Regions from separate parts of the Noviherbaspirillum sp. ST9 genome, predicted to be linked through region 3. Evidence: predicted binding sites of a transcription regulator. Region 3 holds the regulator's gene; each other region holds the start of a gene.
What was found. The regulator FNR, encoded in region 3, switches genes on or off when oxygen is low (the NO sensors DNR and NnrR bind a similar motif). The targets are predictions, from matches to a motif close to TTGATNNNNATCAA.
Positions count from the first base shown of each region.

Region 1: a site for FNR is predicted at 1,230-1,243, ahead of ACNOHI_RS10980 (PHA/PHB synthase family protein). Genes of this name have one in related genera too.
Region 2: a site for FNR is predicted at 1,506-1,519, ahead of ACNOHI_RS22935 (hemerythrin domain-containing protein). Genes of this name have one in related genera too.

Region 1 is NZ_JBLWFR010000004.1:394,624-396,890, forward strand. Features, by position in the region: gene ACNOHI_RS10980 (PHA/PHB synthase family protein) at 1-1,174, opposite strand, end outside; gene ACNOHI_RS10985 (EAL and GGDEF domain-containing protein) at 1,377-2,267, shown strand, end outside.
Region 2 is NZ_JBLWFR010000012.1:72,776-75,042, reverse strand. Features, by position in the region: gene ACNOHI_RS22940 (bifunctional enoyl-CoA hydratase/phosphate acetyltransferase) at 1-619, opposite strand, end outside; gene ACNOHI_RS22935 (hemerythrin domain-containing protein) at 892-1,359, opposite strand; gene ACNOHI_RS22930 (c(7)-type cytochrome triheme domain-containing protein) at 1,559-2,185, shown strand.
Region 3 is NZ_JBLWFR010000005.1:61,361-63,627, forward strand. Features, by position in the region: gene ACNOHI_RS12225 (methyltransferase domain-containing protein) at 1-777, opposite strand, end outside; gene fnr (fumarate/nitrate reduction transcriptional regulator Fnr) at 1,028-1,798, shown strand; gene ACNOHI_RS12235 (hypothetical protein) at 1,858-2,115, opposite strand.

The sequences.
Region 1 (2,267 bases), on a different contig from region 3:
TCCACATGATGTCTTCCAGGTAGTTCAGCTGGCTGTCGTCGATGAACAGGGTCAGTTCGCCGGCTTCGGTGAAATCGGTTTGCGCCGCCAGCAGCGTCATGGAATTGACGCGTTCGTCTTCCACCTGGGCGAGATACGCCGCGGCCATGGACAGCAGCGTGCCGCCGAGGCAATAGCCGACCGTATTGATTTTCTGATCAGGCACGATGGCATGCACCGCGTTGAGCGCTTCGAGCACGCCAAGCCGCAGGTAGGCTTCCATGTCGAGGTCGCGGTCCTGCTCCGTCGGGTTGTGCCAGGAAATCATGAACACCGTGTGTCCGCGGCTGACCAGGTATTTCACCAGCGAGTTGTGCGGCGAGAGGTCGAGGATGTAGTACTTCATGATCCATGCCGGCACGATGAGGATGGGTTCGGCGTGTACCTGTTCCGTTGCCGGTGCGTACTGGATGAGTTCGATCAGGCGGTTGCGGTAGACGACCTGGCCTGGCGTGACCGCTACCTGCACGCCGACCTGGAAATCGTCGGTGCCGAGAGGCGGTTTTCCTGCGATGTGGCGTTCCCAGTCCTCGACGAGGTTCATCGCCCCGCGCAGCAGGTTCATGCCGTTCTCGCGCACGGTCGCATCGAGCACTTCCGGATTGGTCGCGATGTAATTGACCGGCGACATCATGTCGAGCAGCTGGCGCGCGACGAAAGACACGACCTGCTCGTGGTGCGGCGACACGCCGCCGATGCCTGTCGTGATGTTGTGCCACCACTGCTGGTTGAGCAGGAAGGCCTGGTGGATCAGGTTGAAGGGCCAGTGCTGCCAGCCCTCGCTGCGGAAACGGCGGTCCTGCGGCAAGGGCTTGATACACGGCTCGCAATTGCGGTCGGTGCATGCGCGCGCCGCGTAGATGCTGAAGCGCGCGCTCTTGCGCACGGCTTTCTCGGCGACGCGCTGCCATTTGCCGGGAGACTCAGCCAGGTGCAGGGCCCAGTCGATGTAGGCCAGCGCCAGGCTGGCGGGAGAAATGCTTCCGGTGACGCGTCCCATGGCCGCGTGGATCAGCCGGTCGATCGTGGCCGGCGGTTCCACGTCCGTGACGGCCCAGGAAGGCGGCGGAAGATGTTCCGCCTTGCCGCGTGCCGCCTTTGCTGACGGTTCCAGTGTCGATCGGGGCCTGTCCATCGCATCCTCCCTGTGTTCGCTTCTCCCATAGTAGGAACGCGGGTCGAAATATTGTTTGATATGCATCAAACGTGCCCGAGCGGACGCCCCTTGGTGAGTCGCCAATGCAACCGGCTTGCGTTTTTTCGACTGAACCCTTTCCGCGAGAAACCCGGTCCTTGTTCCGGTGTCTGATCCGGGACCGTTTATCCCCGGATCATTGATGAATTCACTGTTCCAAGAGGCAAGTCAGGCCGAGCACCTGTATCGGCAGATCATCGACAATGCGCTCGATGCCTTTATTGCGATCGATCGCAACAGCATCATCCTCGAATGGAGCCAGCAGGCCGAGGAGACGTTCGGCTGGGCGCGGGACGAGGTCATTGGCAAGCCGATTACCGAGACGGTCATCCCGGAGCGCTTCCGGCTGAAGCATCTCGCCGGCCTGCGGCGCTACCTGCAGACGGGCGCCGGCACGATCATCAATGCGCGCGTCGAAATGCCGGCCCGATGCAAGAACGGCGACGAGATTCCGGTCGAACTGACGGTCAGACCGCTCGTCACCGGGGACAGGACGGTTTTCTTCGCGTCGATGCGCGACATCTCGCAACGCAAGAGCCTCGAGGATGCACTGCATCGCCAGGTCAACATCACGACCTCCATTCTCAACAGCATGGCCGGCGCCGTCGCCGTCGCGGATCTGTCGGAGCGCCTCATCATGGTCAACCCCGCAGGCCAGCAGCTGCTAAACCTGCGCCCGATGGATGCGGAAAAAGGACCGTTTATCCAGAGCTATAACCTGGTGCGGCCGGACGGCATCACGCATTACCCGGCGGATGAACGCCCCACCGTGCGCGCGCTGCGCGGGGAGCATGTGGACGGCATGGTTGCCATGGTGCGTCACGAGCATCTCCGGGACGGCGTGTGGGTCAGCGTCAATGCCCGCCCCCTGTTCAATAGCCACGGCGTGCTGGTCGGTGCAGTGGCGGTGTTCCATGACATTACCGAATTGCGGCGGCGGGAAGAGGCGCTGGCAAGCCAGGCCAGCCAGTTGCAGGAACAGGCGAGCCTGCTCGACCTCGCGCGCGACGCCATCTTTGCGCGCACGACGGAC
Region 2 (2,267 bases), on a different contig from region 3:
TGATGAGGCCGAAGTGGGCGGCGTTCAGTGCACCGCGCAGCGACTCCTTGTCGCAGGGGTGGACGGCTGCGCAACGGACCGCGGACAGGTGGCTCACGCTGGAGAGCAGGGCATCGAATCGCGCCTGCGGATCAAAAGTCCGCACCTGGGGCACGTTGATGGCCTTGCGGCGCATCTTCTGCGTCGGCGCGATGATGACGGCCGTGCCGGACAGCACGACGACGCCCTTCTGGTTGATCACCTGGCAATCGAGCGTGACGCGCTTGGTCGCGTCATCCATGGCGGTGACGGTAGCGATCACGGTCAGCGTGTCGCCGACATGTACCGGCTTGCTGAAGTGCAGGGACTGGTCCGCATAAATGGTGCCGGCGCCGGGGAACTGCGTGCCCAGCAGGCTGGAAATCAGGGTGGCGCCCCACATGCCGTGCGCGACGACGCCGTGGAACAGCGTCTGCACCGCGTATTCGGCATCCAAATGGGTGGGGTTGTAATCGCCGGAGACGGCGGCAAACGCCTGGATGTCCGACAGGGCGAGGGTGCGCACGAGGCGTGCGGACTGGCCGATGCTCAGTTCATCGTAGGTGACGTTTTCGATGTATTGCAAAGATAAGTCGTTCATAAGTTATTGATGGTGATTTACTGGATGCGATGGTGTCGCATGCGTTCGGCAACATGCCGGTCCCGTCTCATGGACGGGATGCACACTTGGCATGACGATCGCACATCATGTCGTTCCGCAGTGACCGCGGGATGACTGCATCGTCACGGTGCGATTCCAGACGGCATTAAAGCAAGGAGCGTGCCGAAAATGTGCGGCTGCAACAATCGATGGATAGAGGGATGAGGCCGGGCGAAGTTCAAAGGAATCTTCGCCGGCTGCAGGCCGCGGGATCAGCTTGCGGCGAAATCGGGGGTGGCGGGCTTCAGGTACTCGGCCATGGCGCTGATGATCTTGCTGCGCTTGCATGCCAGGGCACGGTCGAGCAGGGGGTACAGCATTTCTTCTTCCTTCAGCGTGTGCTGCTGCATCAGGAGCGTCAGCGTTTCGGCATGGAGGACATAATCCGCCGCGTCAAAGCGCTGGATGGCCTCCCACATGCGGTTGACGATGCCATTGATCTGCTTGTGCTCCGAGCGGAGCATCGCAACGGGTTCCGCGCCGCCAGCGAGCGTTTGCTCGAATGTGGGAAGCAGGACCTTTTCTTCCATGCGGATGTGCTGTCGCAAGACGTCCTGATACTTGCGGAAGTTGTCGATGGCACTTTTCCAGTTGCGCTGCGCAACGCTGGTCTCCGCTTGGTCGAACAGGTCGTCGCAACGCTGGTGGTCGTGCTTCAGGTAGGCGCAAATCGTGTCCATGGTCAGGGCTCCGTGATCATGGCATTTTTTCTCATGCGAAGTTCGGATTCCTTGATCCAGGATAGGGTTTTCGGATGTTCGCGCCATTGACAGGTTTGTTGCGCCGCGGCAGCACAGCATCCCCGGTTTCGGGAAGCCGGGCGGCGTTGATGCAAATCAAATGAAATGCCGGCAGGCATCGATATAGTCTGGACGGATATTGCCGCTTCTCCTCCTCGTCATGCCCCGCATTCGTCATCTCCTCGTGCTGTTCCTTGCTTGCCTGCTTGTACTGTCCGTGCAGAAGGGCGCGTATTCGCAGCTGCGCAAGGCGACGGTCGAGCCGACCGTCAGGATCGAGGAGGTGCCTGACGAGGCGCCGACGATTACGGCCGACGAGGGCGCGGACAAGAATCGTTTCTACGACCCGCGCAACCCTGACCACGCCACCTTGCAGAAAAGCGAGGAGATGCGCGCCCAGCTTCCACTGGACAAGCGCGGCGCCGTCGACTGGATGGGGGCGCTGCGCAGCGGCACAATCAAGCCGCGTACCGACCTGACCAACAGCAAGCCGCACCAGGTCCTCAACCTCGACGTCATCCTCAAGAACACGAAGGAAATGCCGTGGGTGCGCTTTCCGCACAACTCGCATACGGAATGGCTGGCGTGCAGCAATTGCCATGACAGTCTGTTCATTCCGAAAGCGGGCGCGAACGAGATTTCAATGGAGAAGATCTTCCGCGGGCAATATTGCGGCGTGTGTCACGACCGGGTCGCATTCGTTACGCATAACTCCTGCGAACGCTGCCACAGCGTGCCCCATGCGAACAGCAAGCAATGGTGGTGAGGCTTACGTGATTGCTTACGCCGCGCTTACGGAATTCGCCTGTTTTTTCCCGCGTTTTTGCACGAAATTCCCAGAGGGAAAA
Region 3 (2,267 bases):
CGGTTCGCCCAACGGCAGCACCATGTAATGGTTAAGCCAGTCGATGGTCGTGCCCTGCTTCACGAGCACGGTCAGGATGTTCTTGGTGATGAAGCGCAGCGCATTGACACAGCCGGACTGTGTCATCGTGAAACACCCTTCCCACTGGATTATTTCGGAAGTGTCCTGGCTGAAGTCGAGGACACTGTATACAGCAGGCTGCGCCAGCTCGACGCTGCCGGCCTGGATGTGCGAGGGCTCCTGGAACTGGACGATCGGCGCCTGGTAACCATGGAAGTCGTACGCCTGCTGGAGCGGCTGCACTGCCATGATGGCAGCCTCCGGCAGGAAAACCGGGAGCTTGCCGCCGAAGCGCGCGCGGTAGCGGCGCTTGAACGCTTCGATCATCTGCACCTGCTTTTCGCGCAGCATGCCGACGTGGATCATTTCGCAGATCACGACGTCGACTGGCTCGGGTGGCAGGTATTCGAACGCGTCGGCATGGATGACTTCGACCTTGTCGCCGCCCTTGTTCCTCGCCAGGAGGCGGCGTGCCTCGGCCACAAGCTCGGGGTTGAACTCCACGCACCAGACCTTCTCGGCCTTGGCCGAGGCAAACCAGGACAGCACGCCGGTGCCGCCGCCAAGCTCCAGCACCTTCGCCCCCGGAAACACGGCAGCGTTGATGGCAGCCTTGAAGCCGTCCATACGGCGGCTGTCCATCAGCATGTTGTGGTGGTAGTGCAGCGGGATGAATTGTCCCAGATAGCAGCTTTCGATCTCGCGTTCGGTCAGCATGTGTCTCCCTGCGGATATGGGTAGTTGGGCGCAAGCATTTGCGGAATGAGGTACATTATCGACCCCCGCCCCGAATCCAATTCCGCAAGATGCGCCAGGATTGCCATCCTGTTCACCCGTTTTGGGTGAGTTGGCACGGGGTTTGCATGACATTGCTTGACCTGGCTCAATTCAAGGCCATAACAGCAATTATTCCTAAAGTTTGGAAAAGGGCTCGAAAATGATCCTGCACCGCCTAAATCCTGCCGACATGACTCAAACCATCCCGTTCCCGCCCCAGCAAGTGCAGCAGCCGACCGCTACCGTGCATGAGCTTCGCGCCCGCTGCTCGGCGTGCAGCATGCATCAGCTGTGCTTGCCGATGGGATTGAACGAGCTGGACATGGCGAAGCTGGACCAGATCATCGGCCGCCGCCGCAAGGTGCCGCGCGACGCGCACCTGTACCGCGTGGGTGATCCCTTTACCAACCTGTACGCCATCCGCCTGGGCCACTTCAAGACGCATCAGATCAACCCGAGCGGCGATCAGCAAATCACCGGTTTCCAGATGGCCGGCGAGCTGCTCGGCATGGATGCCATCAGCACGGACCGCCACCATTGCAACGCGATCGCGCTGGAAGACAGCGAAGTCTGCGAAATCCCGTTCGCCCGCCTGGAAGCGCTGTTCGCCGAGATGCCCACCCTGCTGCATCACTTCCACCGGATGATGAGCCAGGAAATCACCCGTGAGCAAAGTGTCATGCTTTTGTTGGGGAATATGCGCGCGGAACAGCGTTTCGCAGCCTTCCTGACGAATTTGTCCGCACGTTATTCGGTACGCGGCTATTCGTCCACCAGCTTCCAGCTGCGGATGACGCGTGAAGAGATTGGCAACTATCTCGGCCTGACCATTGAAAGCATCAGCCGCCTGCTGTCCAAGTTCAAGAAGCAGGGCTGGATCAAGGTGAACAACCGCGAACTGGAATTGCTCGACCCGACCACCCTCAAGGCAGTCGCCCAAGGCACGCAGTCCTGCGCCTGAACGCGCGGTAGCGGCCAAAAAGAAGGCGAGCGGCGCATGGCGCCCTCGCCTTTGTTTTTTTACAAGCCCCGGAAGTTGCGCCGGCCTGCGGGCGCCTCGTTTGGCACGGCCATCAGGTAGAAGGTGAGCATGCTGGCAAGTGAACAGAACAGCCAGAAGCAGAAGAACCCGATGCTGTAGACCGCCAGCGGCTTGATGTCCGGATATGTCCCGAACAGCGACAGGTCGTAGGGGTCGAACATCGAGAAGAAAAATCCCTCCGCAACGATCGCCACCAGAAACGACGGCCACAAGACGACCATCATCAGTCGCGCCATCAACCTACCCTCCTTTCACTCCGAACAATCGGTGTAAAGCTGTACCGGGATTTAGCACTGGTCACCATTCCCACTTTCGAACTATTGACATTCCCGATTTCGGGAACCTCATTCACGAGAATGAGAACGATCGTGCTGCGGATATTGTGCAC